Regions from separate parts of the Bacillus sp. ISL-77 genome, predicted to be linked through region 3. Evidence: riboswitches for the same ligand, from Rfam matches in the RefSeq annotation. Region 3 holds a riboswitch; each other region holds the start of a gene.
The links. Region 3 has a riboswitch for cyclic di-GMP ahead of J7E77_RS03160 (anti-repressor SinI family protein). Riboswitches for the same ligand answer to the same signal wherever they lie in the genome.
Positions count from the first base shown of each region.

Region 1 (4,532 bases), on a different contig from region 3:
ATTTCCCTTAACGTAACTTATGCTTTTATCTTTGTCCCTGTTCTTCTACTTCTTCTTCTTTTCTAGGAATAGGAAGTAACTGTCGAATATGCTTAACTCTAGCCTCCATGGAAACATGGCGGCTGTTCCCAACGTGTAAAAGGGAAGATGAAGATATCCCGATAATATCAATTTTACTTACCTTAATTAGTGGGTTTGGATTTTGACGGGAGTATGAGAAAGGTTCATCGATAGGTAGAAAAGGAATAGGTTCGGAAAAGACTCGATAAGAGGATAAATTCCCCTCATTTCCATAAAATACGTCAGCTTCCCTTTGGACAGCGAGTGCTCTTGAAAGTCCATTAATGATACAGGAATCCCCTAGCTGTACCGTAGAGGAAAAAGAGGCAATCTTAATATTTATAGTGTCTACACAAGAGGTTCTCTGCAACATGATGGTCACTCCGGTGATAGGGGAACAAACGGGCCTATGATTAACGATTCTGCAGGGGTATCAAAGGTTGAGGCCAATTGAATCGTTTCCGTATCTCCCACCATTACTAACGATGAGCTTGCTACCCCAGTGATTTTTATGTTTTGGACAAAGAGTTCTCGGTTATAAACCTCGAAGTTCATTCTGTTTTCATCCCTTTCATATTTTCAGGTAAATTGCTGAAAAAAACAAATACCCCATTTTGAATTTCCTTTTTTAATGCTTCTATAACTAAATCGTCCGAAGGCGCATTTTCAAAAGAGCGGCTGCCAGAGGAATGGGCGTTTATATGTTGTTCAATCCTGATAGGAAGCTGTTTAATGATGTCTTGTTTTATGAACGATAAATATTCATCATTCGGTTGAACGGTTAATTCCCTTTGGGCATTTTCAACTAATTGAGGTAAATCCGTTTCTAAATATCTGTAAATAGCTTCCTCGATTTTCATTGATCTTTGCATTTGATCCTTGGGTGATATTGGTGTGGTTAAGGATTGACTTTGTACTGCGAAGTCCTCGATTCCTGATAATTCGGATGGGTTTAGACCTATGTTTAATGTTCCTTCAAGCGTCTCAACTTTCAATTGATCAAATTTATATTCAATTTTATCAACATGGATGGCCTTTTTTTCATTTAATTGTTTGATATCTTCTTTCATTTTTTGGAGAGCGTTCTCTAAAGTTAGAATTCGCTGCTCCTGTGCTTGAATACACATCTGCAGCCATTGAAGATATTGGGAATAATCCTGATACATGTAATCACCTCACAATTATTTCGCCAATAAGTTTATCAATTTTTATATGATAGGGCGGCTTACTAATCCTGTTCTCTAACAGCAGCTTGTAATGGTACGGCTGGTGTCCCTAATAAAGTCCCTGAAGGTTGAATGGATTGCGGTGCGGGTTGTGAAAATCCACCGGTATTATATAAATGAGCTGTTGGTTTAATAATCCCAGCACTGCCTATTTGTAGGACGGAGGAATTGGTAATCCCGCCAATTTTAATAAAATTAATCTGAATGGACTGCTGGATATAGAAATTCATTTGAAAATCACCCATTCATTAAGCATTAAGTGCAATTCCTTGATCGTAAACATCTGAATCATTGGTATTTGTGGAACTAACATTATTATGGAGCTGTAAGCTATCCCCTGTGTTAAAGGAACCAGCACCGGAAAAGGTTTTTGCAGTAGAAAATGGCATAATTTTATAAACATCTCCAATATGGAAAACAGAACTGCTGCCAAGTGTAATGACCTGTGCAACTCCAACAATCGCTGGCATTTTCAACACCCTTTTTTCATAGTATCTTCTACATCCTATGTATGGGCAAAGGTAATGTGATTGATTCGCCCAAATAAATTGGAAACAGAGGTCATTTAAGTTTATTTACACTTTTATTTATTTGTTTTTAGGGGTATGAATGAAAAACAGTTCAATTAACCTATGATTTACCACGCAAAATGATAAAATAGTAGGATATCAGATAAGGGTAAAACGTTCTATTATGTGATTAAGAGATCAGTCGGAAAAATAAACACTGAGTCTCGATAAAGGCAAAGCTGATGAAAATCAGTGACGCAAAGCTACAGGGGCTAAGGTGCATTTGCACTAAGCCAGCCAGTTACCGAAAGATCAGGGTGTTTCATAATAGATATTCTATGTCTGCATAGGTTTTCTATGTATATATGGTTGTTCTATGAATTCTATCCCCCCCTTTGGTAAAGGTGGGGCTATTTCTATTTCACGGAGGTGAAAATTGTTGATGATACCTTTAATGGACGAGGAAAATGAAAAGGCGAAAAAAGCTAACAAACATCAGGAATTAAAGAATGTTCTTCATAAGAAAATTTTGCAAGAGTTAAAAGAGCAAGAAATTGAGGAAATCATTCCAAAGTTTGACGGAATGGCAGTCGAAATAATAAAAGAAGATGAAGAATTCCGTGGGCAAATTGATCGAAAAAAAGTAGATGATGAGCTAATCAACGACCTAACTGGTTTCGGACCAATTAATTCCCTTCTTTTAGATGAAGATGTTTCAGAGGTAATGGTGAATGGACCCAACCAAGTTTACTGTGAACGAAAAGGGAAGTTGGTGTTAACGCCAGTTCAATTCCGAGACAATGAACATGTCATGAGTGTAATAGACAAAATAGTTGCCCCACTGGGACGGAGAATAGATGAAAGTTCTCCAATGGTAGATGCCAGGCTTCCGGATGGATCGCGTGTTAATGCTATCATTCCCCCCTTGGCATTAAATGGACCAACTATAACAATCAGGAAATTTCCAAAGGATCCCTACCAGATTGAAGATTTGATTAACTTTGGAACAGTCACAGAAGAAATGGCTATCTTTCTAGATGCTTGTGTGAAAGCACGGTTAAATATGTTTGTCAGCGGAGGAACAGGATCTGGCAAAACAACCACACTCAATGTTTTGTCAAATTTTATCCCAGATGATGAAAAAATCGTAACTATTGAGGATGCAGCCGAGATTCAATTGGGACAAGAGCATGTGATATCCCTAGAGTCACGTCCGCCCAATATAAAAGGTAAAGGAGCCATCTCCATTAGAGATCTTGTCAGGAACTCACTACGGATGAGACCAGACCGCGTTATTATCGGGGAAGTACGTGGAGGAGAAGCGCTTGATATGCTGCAGGCAATGAATACGGGACATGATGGTTCATTGGCTACAGGGCACTCAAACAGTCCAAGAGATATGATTGCTCGGTTGGAAACAATGGTTCTTATAGCTGGTGTAGATTTGCCGATAAAAGCACTACGTGAGCAAATTGCTGGGGCGATTGATGTGATTATACAGCAAACACGTTTGAAGGACGGAACAAGGAAAATTGTCAATATAACTGAGGTACAAGGAATGGAAGGAGAAATTATCGTTCTCCAAGATATCTTCTCTTTTAAACAAGAAGGACTTAACGCAGAAGGAAAAATCATTGGAAGGCTTGTACCTACCGGTGTCCACCCTAAGTTTTATGATCGTCTGGAGGCATCAGGGATTCACATTCCGTCGTCCGTGTTTATAGAAAATGAGGAGTGGCGGCAATGATTGGACTGCTCCTGATTTTTTTCAGAGATAGGCTTGATGTAGATATTGTTAGAGCGTTTATCAGTAATGTTTTACAAGCTGAAAAATTAGGAATCGGCATGGTTCGAGTGCTCCGAGTTCAATCCAATGAAGTCAGAGAACAGAGAAAGCAACGGGCGGAAGAGACGGCTATGAAAGCACCAATCAAAATGCTCTTTCCGTTAGTTCTTTTCATATTTCCAAGTTTATTTATCGTTTTGTTAGGACCGGCAATCATCCAATTTATCGATGCTTTTAAAAATAGTTAAGGGCTGATTCCCTTTTAATTAGGGATCGGCCTTTTTTGATTCTTTATATTTGTTCGGTTCATCTGTTTCTTTTACTATATAAAGTGTAATTACTATAAATTGAGGTGAAAACGATGAAATTTGTAACAGTAGAACATAATCATGAAACATTTGTTGGTTTAGTAGACCCAGATGAATCAAAAGTAATTTTATTAAATCCTGCTGAAGAAGCAAGGACAGGTAAAAGAAGTTTCCCTTCTTCAATGCAGGAATGTATCGATTTAGGAGAAAGTTTTATCGAACAAGTCCAAGTTTTGTATGATTGGGTAATTAGTGGTACACATGCTGCGTCATTATACGTCCCCATGGAAGAGGCAACCTTGCTAGCTCCTATTCCAAGACCAAACAAGAATATTTTCTGTGTAGGAAAAAATTATGCAGAACATGCGATTGAAATGGGAAGTGAAGCAGATATCCCGGAACATGTAATGGTCTTTACGAAAGCCCCTACAACGGTTATTGGACCGAATGAAACAGTCCTAAACCATCAAGATGTAACAAATCAACTTGATTATGAAGGGGAGCTAGCTGTCATCATCGGTAAAAAGGGAAGGGCGATAAAAAAAGAAGAGGCCCTCGACTACATTTTTGGTTATACCATTCTGAATGATGTGACCGCACGAGACTTACAATCAAGACACAAGCAATTTTTTATTGGTAAAAG
Region 1 is NZ_JAGGQY010000018.1:75,871-80,402, reverse strand. It holds gene J7E77_RS06830 (spore germination protein GerPE) at 26-433, opposite strand; gene J7E77_RS06825 (spore gernimation protein GerPD) at 439-615, opposite strand; gene gerPC (spore germination protein GerPC) at 612-1,226, opposite strand; gene J7E77_RS06815 (spore germination protein GerPB) at 1,289-1,516, opposite strand; gene J7E77_RS06810 (spore germination protein) at 1,535-1,756, opposite strand; cyclic di-GMP riboswitch class I at 2,018-2,104, shown strand; gene J7E77_RS06805 (TadA family conjugal transfer-associated ATPase) at 2,238-3,542, shown strand; gene J7E77_RS06800 (type II secretion system F family protein) at 3,539-3,829, shown strand; gene J7E77_RS06795 (fumarylacetoacetate hydrolase family protein) at 3,943-4,532, shown strand, end outside.
Region 1: linked by a shared signal. The riboswitch ahead of J7E77_RS06805 (TadA family conjugal transfer-associated ATPase) and the one ahead of J7E77_RS03160 (anti-repressor SinI family protein) in region 3 are both predicted to bind cyclic di-GMP.

Region 2 (4,532 bases), on a different contig from region 3:
GTTTGTTTATCTAAAAGGCTGATTGCCCCGCCAGCAAGTGCTCCAAGTAACATTCCGCGCCAAAATTGATTTTTCTTTGTCATGTTAACCTCTCCTTTAATCTTAATTATTATTATCATCAATAATACCCGATGATAATAATACCAAAACCCTCTTTTATTTATTTTGCTTCATAGAGGATGGCCACGCAAGTCCAACTGATACTTTTATCCATTTTTTTGGCTAAATTAAATTGGGGGGCGTTCCTAGGAATTTTTTATTGACATATAATTTTCAACATGAAAAGATGGACATAATAATTCGCGGAAAGGGTGACCCAAATGAACTTATCAGAAAAATCAATTGAGAATGTCGAATATATGATTGAGCAAATAAAGGAAAAGCTAAAGGTTTTAAACCTTGGAGCCATAAAACCTTCGCATTTTGATGAAGAAATGTACGAGGAATTAAAAGAGATTTATGATATGGTCCTTAGAAAAAATTCATTTAGTCCTAATGAAATGCAGGCCTTAGTAGAAGAGCTTGGAAGCCTCCGAAAAAAATAAGCTAAAAACCCGTTATTGCACATAACGGGTTTGTTTTTATTCCTGTTCAGTTAAGATGACAGGTCCATCCTTTGTAATCGCAAGTGTATGTTCGTATTGTGCTGAATATTTCCCATCAATGGTCCTTGCCGTCCAGCCATTGTTATCCATCTTCGTTTGGTATCTACCTACATTAACCATGGGTTCAATTGTAAAGACCATACCTTCTTTAATTCTTGCGCCTTTTCCTGGCAGTCCGTAGTGCGGAACATCCGGCTTCTCGTGTATCACTGCTCCAATCCCATGACCAATAAAGTCTCGAACAACAGAAAAACCTTCGCTTTCAACATAGGTTTGAATTGCGTGCCCGATATCCCCGATTCGATTGCCGACAATCGCCTGTTCTATCCCTTTATAGAGTGCTTCCTTTGTAACATTTAATAAACGTTCGGTTTCCTCAGATACCTTTCCTACTGCGTAGGACCAAGCGGAATCAGCCAAGGCACCATTGTAATTGACAACCATATCCACTGTCACAATGTCCCCATCTTTTAAAGACTCCTTCCTTGGGAAGCCATGGCATATTTCGTCATTTATGCTTGCACAGGTTGCATATTCATAACCCTTATAACCCTTTTGTTCTGGTGTCGCTCCATTTTTCTTAAGAAATCCTTCAACAAATTCATCGATTTCCCAAGTGGTTATACCTGGTTTGATTAATTTTCCAATTTCTTTATGACAAGCTGCAAGTATTTCTCCTGCCTTTTTCATTGCTTCAATTTCACGTTGTGATTTAAGGACAATCATTTTAGGAGGGTCCCCTTCCTTTTTGTTTATTTTTATGTATAATATTCAAAATTGTTATTCGTCTAAAAGCCATCCTTTTAGTGAATTATACAATTGACCACTATTGGCAACAATATTAATATTAACCCTATCCTGTTAATTTTTCAAAAATACTTTATTGGTGAAACTTTTTCTCGAAGTTCATATTTTTGTCATATTCCTTTGTTCTTAATATGGTACTTTTCTATTCTTTTTGATAGAATTAATGTAAAGTGAATAATAATTAGGTGTGTGAGAATTATGATCGGTGATCGCGTAAAAAAATTCCGCTTAGAAAAGAAAATGTCACTTTCCGAACTTGCTGCTCAAGCAGGCGTGGCAAAATCTTATTTAAGTAACCTTGAAAATAACAAACAAGAGAATCCTTCTATAAAGTTTCTTGAAAAAATTGCAGTTGTCTTAAATATACCTATTGATCATTTAATACATGAAGAAGTCAATAAAGCGGAATTAGACATTGATTGGATGAATCTTGTCAAAGATGCAATGAATTCTGGTGTTTCCAAAGAACAATTTCGTGATTTTCTTGAATTTAACAAGTGGCGTATTAATCAAAACGACGATAAATAATAACCTGTGAAAAGGTCTTTTTCAATTTGAACAAAGAAAAGCATTCTACAAATACTCCCATTTGTAGAATGCTTTTTTTATTTATGTACACTGTCGTTCCGTGATTAACTCATAACCTCTTGTTGGCTAAGGAAGTCACGAACTGCTTTTATGGATAATCCCAAGTCTTTTGCTTCTAATATGAGTTCCATCCATTCTTGATCGATTACTTCTACTTCACTTTTTGTAATAACCATTTTTCTCACTCCTAAAATACATTGTGTATTCCAGGTAGCCCGGCCATCGTAACAAGTCATACTTGCCTTAGATCCTCGGCTTTGCGTCCCTGCTTTTCAACAGGTTTGCCTTTTTCTGATACTAATACAACTTAAGTATGACTGTATTAGCTTATCGTTCTTATGTGATAGGTCGATTTACTTAATCCTCATTGATATTATATCTAGTGCTATTTTAGTAGGGTGTTGTAATTTGTCGTATTATTTTAATTTTCACACATTTCTTTCTAACAAATTATGCCAAACATCTACAAAAATATCCCAATTACAGCTTAACCCCTGCTGGGTATGTCTTAGACCGCATGTGTAAACCAGATCCCCCGAAAGATAAAGCTGGTGAAGAGTGAATCTATTTATAGATTCCACTTTCAGACAGCTTTTTCTTTTTTAATAGTAATTATTTTCACTCCAATCAGGGAATGCTACTTTTGATGACGAAAGGAGTGTTGAATTTGGCACGTGGAGAACATTTTGAACATAAAAAGAAAAACCACCCAGGTAATTTTCCAAAAGACAGTTTAACAGAAAAGCATGCGAAACAAGCAATTGGGGACGAAGAATTTTTAGTGGTAAGGGAAGCCTTTAAAAATCGAGTGGAAGATGAGGATGAATATCGAGGAGATACTGCTCGTTTACTAAATGACCAGACAGAATAAAAGGCGTGAGCACTTCACGCCTTTTTATATCCCTAGAATTCGCCTTTTTCCACACTTAAATTTCTAATAAAATGTGAAAATTCAACTGCTTTAAGCCAATTAGCTGCTTTTTCGATGTCCTTGGAAAACACCCTGTCTTGTTTAATCGAAGCTACCTGTTCGCGGCCTTTATCATAAAACCCCCTGGTATAAGATGCCATTTTTTCGATCCCGCGAATTTCAACCGCCTGCATGGCACAAATTAGTTCAATTGCGATAACTCTGCGTGCGTTCTGGATAATTTGATAAGCATGCCTAGAAGCAATTGTTCCCATACTTACATGATCCTCTTGATTTGCGGAAGAGGGAATCGAGTCGACACTGGCAGGATGTGCGAGTGTTTTATTTTCTGAAACAAGCGCTGCTGCCGCATATTGCATAATCATTGCACCCGATTGCAAACCAGGTTCAGGACTTAGGAAAGCCGGTAAATCATTTAGCTGTGGATTAACTAATCTTTCAATTCGTCTTTCCGAGATATTTGCTAGTTCCGCTACGGCAATCTTCATAAAATCCATCGCAAAAGCTATGGGCTGTCCGTGGAAGTTCCCCCCAGAAATCACCTTTTCTCCATCATCAAAAATTAATGGATTATCCGTTGCTGCATTCATTTCGATCTCTAATTTTTCTTTCACATAATCCAAGGCCTGCCAAGATGCCCCGTGAACTTGTGGAATGCAGCGGAGAGAATAAGCATCTTGAACCCGTAACTCGCCCTGCTGTGTTGTCAATAAACTATCGCCTAAATAACGACGAATTCTCGCTGCTGTGTCAATCTGCTGTTTGTATCCCCTTGCGACATGAACTTCTTCTGCAAATGCATCGATAATTCCGTTTAACCCTTCCATTGTCATTGCAGCAATCAGCTCACTTTCATGTGCTAACTGTTCTGCCTCCAAGTAACCAATAACACCCATTGCTGTCATCGCTTGAGTACCATTAATTAGAGCTAGACCTTCTTTTGCTTCCAATGTTACGGGTAGAATTCCTTCTAACTGGAGCGCATCAAAAGCATCGATTTGCTTACCTTTGTAAAATACCTCTCCTTCCCCAATTAGAACTAAGGCAAGGTGAGAAAGCGGGGCTAAATCACCGCTCGCACCAAGGGAACCTTGCTGTGGGATGACAGGAATGATATCTTTATTCACTAACTCTAATAACTTTTCAATGACAATAGGTCTGACTCCAGAAAAGCCCTTTAGTAGTGCGTTAGCCCGAAGAAGGACCATGGCTTTAGAAACAATTTCCGGAAAAGGTTCACCTACCCCGCACGCATGGGAACGAATTAAATTAAGCTGCAGGTCTTGAACATGACTCTTATCGATAAGTACATCGCTGAATTTTCCAAATCCAGTCGTAATTCCATAAACTACCTTTGATTCTGAAACAATTCTTTCTACTGCTTCACGGCTCTTCTTGACGGCTTCCATACTCTTGTCTGAAGCATTAACCTTTTGCTTGCCATATAATACATCTTTCATCTGCTCTAATGTTAAGCTTCCACCTGTAAGTGTGATCATTTTGTCCCTCTCCTCTACCACTGTAGTATAATAAAGAAAGAGGCTGGATTCCGAATCTATTTGATTTGGAGTCCAGCCTCTTTTATGATTAATTGATCGAAT
Region 2 is NZ_JAGGQY010000036.1:226,738-231,269, reverse strand. It holds gene J7E77_RS14900 (YtxH domain-containing protein) at 1-83, opposite strand, end outside; gene J7E77_RS14895 (DUF1128 domain-containing protein) at 321-545, shown strand; gene map (type I methionyl aminopeptidase) at 582-1,331, opposite strand; gene J7E77_RS14885 (helix-turn-helix domain-containing protein) at 1,611-1,940, shown strand; gene J7E77_RS14880 (anti-repressor SinI family protein) at 2,045-2,176, opposite strand; cyclic di-GMP riboswitch class I at 2,207-2,296, opposite strand; gene J7E77_RS14875 (hypothetical protein) at 2,668-2,871, shown strand; gene hutH (histidine ammonia-lyase) at 2,904-4,430, opposite strand.
Region 2: linked by a shared signal. The riboswitch ahead of J7E77_RS14880 (anti-repressor SinI family protein) and the one ahead of J7E77_RS03160 (anti-repressor SinI family protein) in region 3 are both predicted to bind cyclic di-GMP.

Region 3 (4,532 bases):
TAATTTGTAAAACAGTAGATTCTATTTTATCGAGCGACTACCCTGCTTTTGAGATACTGATTATCGATGACGGATCAAAGGATGATACGGCTGTTGTCGTTCAAGAAACTTATGCAAACTCATCCTTAGTCAGATTAATTAAAAAAACCAATGGAGGAAAATCTTCTGCTGTTAATCTTGGTTTTAAAGAGGCAAACGGGGAAATCGTGGTGGCTCTTGATGCAGATACACTCATCGCGGAAAATGCCATTTCATTGCTTGTTAACCATTTTAAAAATGAACATGTTGCTGCGGTTTCAGGGAATGTAAAGGTCGGCAATAAGGGGAACCTTCTTACAAACTGGCAGCATATCGAATATGTGACAGGCTTTAACCTAGAGAGAAGGGCTTTTGCAGCACTCAATTGCATTACGGTTGTACCAGGTGCCATCGGTGCATGGAGAAAGACGGCGGTAGAAGAAGCTGGATACTTTCAAGAGGATACACTGGCAGAGGATACCGATATCACACTTACCCTTTTACGCCAGGGGAAAAGGATTGAATTTGAAGAAAAGGCCTATGCCTTTACAGAAGTGCCGGAAGATATTAAAAGTCTGGCAAAACAGCGTTACCGATGGGTTTACGGTACGTTACAATGCTTATGGAAACATCGGGAGGCTTTATTCAATAAAAAACATAACTCATTAGGATTTATCGCTCTACCAAATATGTGGCTTTTCCAATATATTTATCAAACCATATCGCCTATTGCAGATATCTTGTTTATTTTAGCTCTGTTTAACCCGCACCCTGAAAGAGCAGCGATTGGATTTATTCTTTTTTACTTGCTGGATTTCTGTACTTCTCTCTATGCGTTTCGCTTGGAGAAAGAAAGTCCCAAACCCCTAGTCTCATTGTTCCTGCAACGAATCTTGTACAAGCAGCTGATGACCTATGTGGTGATAAAATCGATCTTCTCGGCAATAAAAGGAGTAACCGTTGGCTGGGGTAAACTAAAACGCAAAGGTAATGTAACACAGGAAACCTCGATGGTGAAGGTTAAGGAAAATATGTAATGGAAACTTCGCACAGGTCTTTCCCATTCGGGGAAGACCTTTTTTATATAGAAAAGCGGAAGAGCCCGTTTAGCGGCGTATGGACTCCTCGAAAAAGCTATCGCTTTTCCTTTGTGCGATGTTTATGCTGCCTAAGCCTTCCTTGTGGAGCGCTTCGACTGAGAAAAAGGAAACACGAAGAGCGCCAGCGATTCGATGTTGACTTATCGTAGGAAGAAGAGCGAAGTACACTAGCCGCTGGGAGCTGGAGCTAGACAATTCATAAATTTTAATGCTATATCATTTATTGTTTCTAAAAAAAGGATCACCAGCATTTTAACGGGTTCGTTCCCTATCGCAAACATTAAAAATGTTACCCAAAATGACTATCAAAATGTATATTAATTTGATAGTCATTTTTATTGATATATCAAGCTTTTTATAGAATTAGTGCTCAAATTTGTAATATACATTTTGATTGAATTTATTAGAACATTTAAGTGAACGTGAGTTGATTTACTGAAGAGTTATTGGATATTTATGTGAAAATGAAAATATAAATTGTGAAAAGTTGCACTTAAAGTAACGGGGCAGTTTAGTGGAACAAGGGCTGGTTATGAATGTCGTATTTGACCCAAAGTGCGAAGTAAATAAAAAAATAGACCAAATAGGGGTCAAGATGATTTTTTTAGAAATTCTTTAATTTCATCAACAGAAATTCCTAAATTACGAGCCTTAATAATGAGGTCAATCCATTCTTTGTCTAGTTCTTTTTCACAAGCAATTGCAGTAGTCAACATATTACCCTCCTAAAATATGTACTATTTTAGGCAACGCAGCCGTCATTGCTGTTTATAACCTTAGACCTGTAGCTGCGTCCCAATTTTTCAAATGGTTTGCCTTTTTCTAAAAATTGTTAATAATATGAAACAATTGTACTACAAACGTTCACTATATTGAACAAAATAAAAAACAAAAAGTTCAACAATATCTGCAAGTTATGTCGCACTTCGAAGAAAATGTGCAACAAATGAGAAAGCTCTTGTTAAACTAAAGGGGCAGTTTAGTGCCAATTAATGGTGACGGTCCCGACACAGGTTCGGTGCGGCGATACAACCTCCATCATCATAAGACGTTCGATGTGTTCGTGCCACCGGCTTCAGCGGGTGGACCGTTAGGGATGCCGTGGTATCTAACATTTGGCAATACAAACCCCGGTACACTAGCTTACCAGCATGACCAGGAAGAGAGCAGCGACCATCATCACCATCATGTTGACGAGAGTAGTTAATATTTGAATATATAAGGAAAGACCGTTCTAACATTTAGACCGGTCTTTTTTGGACAAGGTGTAACCCTTCTAAAAGGTTAGATTTTTTCTATGATTTGTTAAACAATATTCCTTATTGAGCTAACGGGTGCTTTAACTCAAGAAGGTTAGGTTGCTGCGGGAGCCTTTTTCTTATTGAGCGCTAATGGTCAGTTTAGTTTAAGAAGGGCTTTCAGATGCAATCTGAGCTCTTTTTTATTGAGAAGCAGGAAGGGCTCGCTTACCGAACTTCACTGCCTCGCCGCCTAACAGCCACCCTTCCGCAGGTGAGCCGGGATAAAATCATTTTTAATGTATTTAGTGAAGCCGATTACAATGAATACCTTAGAGTCTTTCAACAAACAAATTAAAAATAGTGGCAGAGCTAAAGCATGCTAATTGTAATGGGTTTAGTTACCTTTGATGATTAAAGGTACTAAAGGGTAATTTAAATATGTTCCACATAAAAAAAAATGGAGGGACTATAATGAATCATCTAATCGTGTATGCACATCCAAACCCTAACAGCTATAACCATGCCATTTTAGAAACTACAGTAAATACCTTAAAAGAAAATGGACATGAAGTTTCCGTAAGGGACTTATATGCATTAAATTTTGAACCTGTTTTAAGATTTGAAGGTAAAGGTGAAGTGCCTCCAGATATAAAAACCGAACAGGAATTTATCACTAAAGCCGATGTGATTACATTCATTTATCCGATATGGTGGACAGGTCTACCTGCCATTTTAAAAGGATATGTTGACAGGGTTTATTCTTATGGATTTGCCTACGAATATGCTGAAGATGGCACCATTAATAAACTTTTATCTGGGAAAAAGGGATTGATAATCAATACTTATGGAACCCCAAAAGAAATATACGATTCCATAGGAATGACAGAAAGCTTGAAGAAAACTTCCACCACCGGTATTTTTGAATTCTGTGGTATTGAAAGTGTTGGTCATGTACTTTTCGGAAGTGTTCCTCAAGTGGATGATGCAACACGAAAAGGAATGTTGGATGAAGTAAAGACCAAATTGAATTCACTTTTTGCTCCGATGGTTACAGTTTAGTGTTGTTGAGGCCTCGAAAAAGAGGTCTCTTTTTTATTTAGCACAAAACCACCAAACTAAAACAATCCCTTATTCAAGTAACGGGGTGCGTTAGTTCAATATGAAGTTCTAAAAAAACAGCCTGTATCAATGTTTACTTGGTAATCAATGATACAGGCTTTATCTATCGGAATTTAATTGTCCTTATATATATTTAACTTTAGGGTCCTTCTTTTTTAAAATTTAAATTCTATACCGTTTTCTATATAGATTGTGTTTTGTAATCCAGTTTGGTTTACCAGATATTCAAATACATTTTTTGCTGTGCTTCTGATCATCACGCTCATAGCTAAGTTGTTAAACACTCGTGCATAGCAGCGGATTATCAACGTATCATTTTCTTTAAACAGATGATAATAGACGGTTTCTTTCTGTATTTTCGAAAAACAGTGGATAAATAGATATTCATCTGTTGGTTCGATCCCTTTTATCAAAAGTTCTTTTTGAACTAATCGTTTTATTTCCGCGATTTGTTTCTCAGATAAATTTATTCTCATACCAGCTTCACCATCTTATTTTTTGATCTGCATTCAATCTATTTTCATTATACGAAAGTGCGAGTTCCCCTGCCACAAAACGGAAGCGATACCTTTTTTCATTGTTGAATTGTTTAAACATCATTTTCATTGCGATGCTGACCCTATCGGTGAATTCAATTTCAATAAACGACTCTTTTATTACATAGGGATATTTTATAAAAAAGCCCTTAAAAAAAATTTATGCAAAACTTGTAACTAAAGGACTATTCATAAGGCAGGTTAATTGAAGAAGGGATAATAATTACAAAAAGAAGTAGTTCAAATAAGTATACGAAGTTCTGAAAAGGGGTTAATAAATGTTTAAGATTAATTTTCATATAGAAGACTCGCCAAAACTAAGAAGTTGGCTAACAGAACCAGATTTTGACCCAGCATTACATTTAAATGGATTTATAGATATAACCTATAGAGAAAATAACTTCTTTTTGAATTACTTACAAACGCCAAGCCGGGTTTATCTGATTCAGCTAAGAAATTTATCAGGTCATTAACTATATTAACAATTAGATACGATTAGGGTTGACTGGATTAAGGTC
Region 3 is NZ_JAGGQY010000010.1:44,409-48,940, forward strand. It holds gene J7E77_RS03155 (polysaccharide deacetylase family protein) at 1-1,055, shown strand, start outside; gene J7E77_RS03160 (anti-repressor SinI family protein) at 1,709-1,834, opposite strand; cyclic di-GMP riboswitch class I at 1,861-1,945, opposite strand; gene J7E77_RS03165 (hypothetical protein) at 2,541-2,714, shown strand; gene J7E77_RS03170 (NAD(P)H-dependent oxidoreductase) at 2,831-3,418, shown strand; gene J7E77_RS03175 (hypothetical protein) at 3,634-3,954, opposite strand; gene J7E77_RS03180 (hypothetical protein) at 4,293-4,487, shown strand.

Region 4 (4,532 bases), on a different contig from region 3:
TTAAGGCCTTATAAATGATTTCTCCTTCTTTAATAAGGGGAAATGGCGCTGGGTCTAGGAACTTATCGATGAGTGCCGATTTTAAGCTGATTAATATACCCCCTGTATACAAAGCAACCAATACAACGGTAGTAATCATCGATCCTTTCATCCCAAGATGTTCATCTGATAATGGATGAGCAATAATATTTCCTATGACCATGGCGATAACGAAATCCAGTAATCTTAATTGGGAGATAGCGCGTTGACCCATGATTTTTGCAACAATGAGTAAAAAGAAAAATCCAATGATGGCTCTTAGAATCCACTCAATTGAACTAAGTGTTTCTTGGCTATGAAAAAAATTCAAGAAAGTCACATCCTTTATCTCTGATAAGCATCTCATTTAGTATTGTCTTGAATTCCTTTTTGTTTGCACAGACTTATCAAAAACAATAAAACAGGATGAGCAAAGTGGCCCATCCTGTTTCATCTAATATTAAACCTTTTTAAAATAAAAAATACTGATAAAATACCGAATGAATCAATAACTAAGTCATAAAAACGTCCATCTCTCCCGAAAAATAACTGCAGGAATTCTGTTAGAAACGCAAAAGTAATGGAGATTCCGATAGAATATATGTGACTTCTTAATAGATTGAAGAGGAGAAAATCCATTATCGCAAAACCGATAAAATGGCCTAACTTAATTTTAATAAATTCAGAATGAATCAAGGTTAAATCATTTAAATAAAAAAAAGACAAAAAGTCCGGATTTGATACCCACTTTAATCCAAATGAATGTAAATATATTAATCGCTCTATACTCTCAGTCCAGGTATTTACCAACAAAAATAGTCCCCATAAAATAATCATTAAGACTTTTATAAAAAGAAATCGTTTCTTTGTCTTTCTCTTACGTATTCTACTACCTTGTACCGGTTGATAATCCAAAATCCTTGCTCCTAACTAACTAGTATTTCTTAATTGAATTATATTATTAATTTTATCATTGTTCCCTTTAAAGAACAAATAGGAGATATTCACACTAAAATAATCCAATAATGTACAACTTTCGTATTATAAGTTAATAATATTTCTATGGGTAAAATTAACCCGTTTCCATTTACAAAATTCTACATTTTCTTTTATAATGAACATAAGTTGTTCTTATTTAGGAACCGATAATTAGAAAAGAAGGGAAATCATGATATATCCACTAATAAAAGAAAGAAACCAGATTCACATTGTGAAAGATTCCTATCATTGTGCATGCGGTCTAGAATTTAATAAGGATCGAATTATTAAAAGGAAGACCCTTAGAAATATTAAATTTATTGAATTAGGTCAGGTAACTTGTGAGAACTGTTTTTTAAAACTTCTAAATTATGACTAATGGGTTTACATATTTTTTGTCGAAATTGTGTCGAAATTTTTGGAAATATTTGCATTTAGTTTCCCGTAAGACTATAGTACTATTAGTTTATTCTATAATATTTTAATACTTTAATACTTTAATACTATAAACGACAAAGGCAAACCTTTCGAAAGATTGGGACGCAAAGCTACAGGTCTAAAGTTTTTAACTAGGATGGCTGAGTTACCTGAAATAGTAATCATTTTAGGAGGGTGAATTTTGTCTGCATTAACCAATGAAAAAGATTTTGATACAGAATGGTTAGAACTTATTAATGAAGCTAAAAAGATAGGACTTTCCATTGATGAAATTAGAGATTTCCTAAAACGTTCCCTTTAGAGCCAATTTAATTTATCCCTTGGATAAAAAGACTATTGAGGTGGAGTATATAATTAATACGAGGGTTATTGATTATACAATTTTCGCAATATTCAATTTTTGGGACAGCAGCGGGCGCAAAGTATAAGACCTCAGGTGATTATAGCAGGTTATTATTGTTCGTCTGTATATTATGGAAAAGCAATATAATAAAATACCCTTATACAGAGAACGTATTTTTATTAAGTAAAATTTTAAAGTGAATAAAATGCTCTATAAATTTGAAACAGCTTAACAAATTAATGAGCAATTTGTTAAGCTGTTTTAGGTATAGGTTAATAATTTAAAAACTTCACACAAACCGCATAAGGCACAGTAATATCAGACTCAATCAACGTCAATTTCCCCGAAAACTCATCCCTTGAGAACAATACTAAATTGCCTGACTCCTGATTCGAAGCAACCACAAACTTCCCGCTAGGATCAATTTCAAAATCCCTTGGCCAATCACCTTCAGTCGATGTATGTTCAACAAAGCTAAGCTCGCCCGTTTCGATATCCACACGGAAAACGGCTATACTGTTATGCCCGCGATTACCGGCATAGACAAAGCGTCCATCAGCTGAAATATGAATCGCACTGCCTTGGTTATTATCTGTAAAATCAGCTGGAAGTGTGGATATATATTGTTTTTCGGTAAAGTGGCCATCTTCCTTATGATAGGTTAATACAATGACCTCCGAACTAAATTCGGTCATGATATATGCATATTGGCCATTAGGATGAAAAACCAAATGCCTTGGTCCGCTCCCAGCTTTTAAAGGTAACAGGCTGGCTTTTGAAAGTGTGCCATCACTGTTAATCGGATACGAAATAAGGGCATCAATTCCTAATTCTACAACTGCGAGATAGTTCTCATCAGGTGTGACTCCTGCATAATGAGTATGTGGTTTTTCCTGTCTTGGATCTGGGCCTGAACCTTCATGTTTAATGATTGAGGCAGCCGGTTGGACCGTGCCATCCTCCTCGTTAATTAAGTAGGATTCTACGGATCCTTTATGGTAATTTGCACTGAATGCATAGCGGTTTTTGCTGTCTACACTTACATGACATGGCGATGAGCCTGGAAGCATCTGACGATTTTGCTCCGTTAATGTGCCATCACCCTCTATTGAAAAAGCAACGACACCACCTTCTTCCCCTTTTTTTGCAACGGAATATAGATAGCGATTGTCCTTACTGATCGTTAGGTATGTAGGATTTTCTAACTGTGCCGCCTCGTTAATATCCACTATTCTTCCCTCGTTAGTATCAAGTGTGAAGGAATAGATTCCTTTACTGTCCCCCTTCGTGTATGTTCCAATATAACCGATATATTTTTGGTTGTTTGTCATTTGATCTCTCCTTAAAAAATGTAGTCTGTTTATTCTATCAAAATTTCCAATGATTACTCAAACAATGCAATCCTTGGATGAATGCTGTGATTAGAAATAATTAATGGAAACAGCCGTAAATTAATAGCTTTCCATAAAAAAATGATTATGATAAATTTGAAAGGGGAAAATTCCAATAGACATATGAACTACGGAGGGAATTATATTGCAGCCATTATTTTTAAAACCCGTTTTTAAAGAACGAATTTGGGGTGGAACCGCCTTACAAAAAGAATTTGGTTACTCGATACCAAACGATAAAACAGGGGAATGCTGGGCGATTTCCGCACATCCGAACGGTCCATCGATGATTGAAAATGGACCATTTGCTGGAAAAACTCTGGACGTACTTTGGAAAGAACAACCTGAACTTTTTGGAAATCCGACGGAAGACGTTTTCCCTCTATTAACAAAAATATTGGATGCGAACATGGATTTATCCGTTCAAGTTCATCCAGGTGATACCTATGCAAAAATCCATGAAAACGGTGAACTTGGGAAAACAGAATGCTGGTATATCATTGATTGTAAAGAGGATGCGGACATGATTTTTGGCCATAACGCCAAGACAAAAGAAGAATTGATCCAGCAAACGAAGGAAGGGCGATGGGAGGATTTACTTCGCAGGGTTAAAATTAAGCCAGGGGATTTTTTCTATGTACCAAGTGGGACCATCCATGCTTTGTGTGAAGGAACCCTGGTATTAGAAACACAACAAAGCTCGGATACCACCTACCGCGTCTATGATTATGACCGCAGAGATGCAGAAGGCAATTTGCGAGATCTCCATTTGGAGAAAGCGATTGATGTTACTTCAGTTCCACATCAAGGGAACGTTACTGTTCCTAAAATTGAAAAAAAGGAAAATGCAACAATTACCTCCTATGTTGAATCTGATTTCTTCTCCGTATATAAATGGGATGTAAACGGAAAGTCAACCTTTGATTTGCAGAATCATTACGTGCTTTTGAGTGTGATAAAGGGCGAAGGCACACTTGTTCATCAAGGGGAAGCCTATCAATTGGACAAGGGCACCCACCTTATCATCCCGGTTGGGTTTGGGGAATTCGAGATAGCTGGAGATTGCCAATTAATTGTCTCACATACATAACAAAAAAGGTCTGACTCCAAAATCCCTCACTATTTTTTATAGTGAGGGATTATTTTGAGTCTGATTCATTCTTAATTGCTTGATTGGATGATTGACCTATACTCACTTGGATAGTAACCCGTGTTCGTTTTAAATACGCGGCTAAAATAATACTGGTCTGGATAGCCAACTACCTTTCCGACCATTTTAATTTCCATATTCAAATCAGAAGAAAGAATGTGTTTGGCTTCGCTAATTCTTAATCGGGTTAAATATTTAATAGGGCTTTCATTTG
Region 4 is NZ_JAGGQY010000047.1:7,668-12,199, forward strand. It holds gene J7E77_RS19220 (DUF421 domain-containing protein) at 1-349, opposite strand, end outside; gene J7E77_RS19225 (VanZ family protein) at 469-933, opposite strand; cyclic di-GMP riboswitch class I at 1,504-1,587, shown strand; gene J7E77_RS19230 (anti-repressor SinI family protein) at 1,616-1,735, shown strand; gene J7E77_RS19235 (lactonase family protein) at 2,050-3,108, opposite strand; gene manA (mannose-6-phosphate isomerase, class I) at 3,311-4,258, shown strand; gene J7E77_RS31470 (response regulator transcription factor) at 4,330-4,532, opposite strand, start outside.
Region 4: linked by a shared signal. The riboswitch ahead of J7E77_RS19230 (anti-repressor SinI family protein) and the one ahead of J7E77_RS03160 (anti-repressor SinI family protein) in region 3 are both predicted to bind cyclic di-GMP.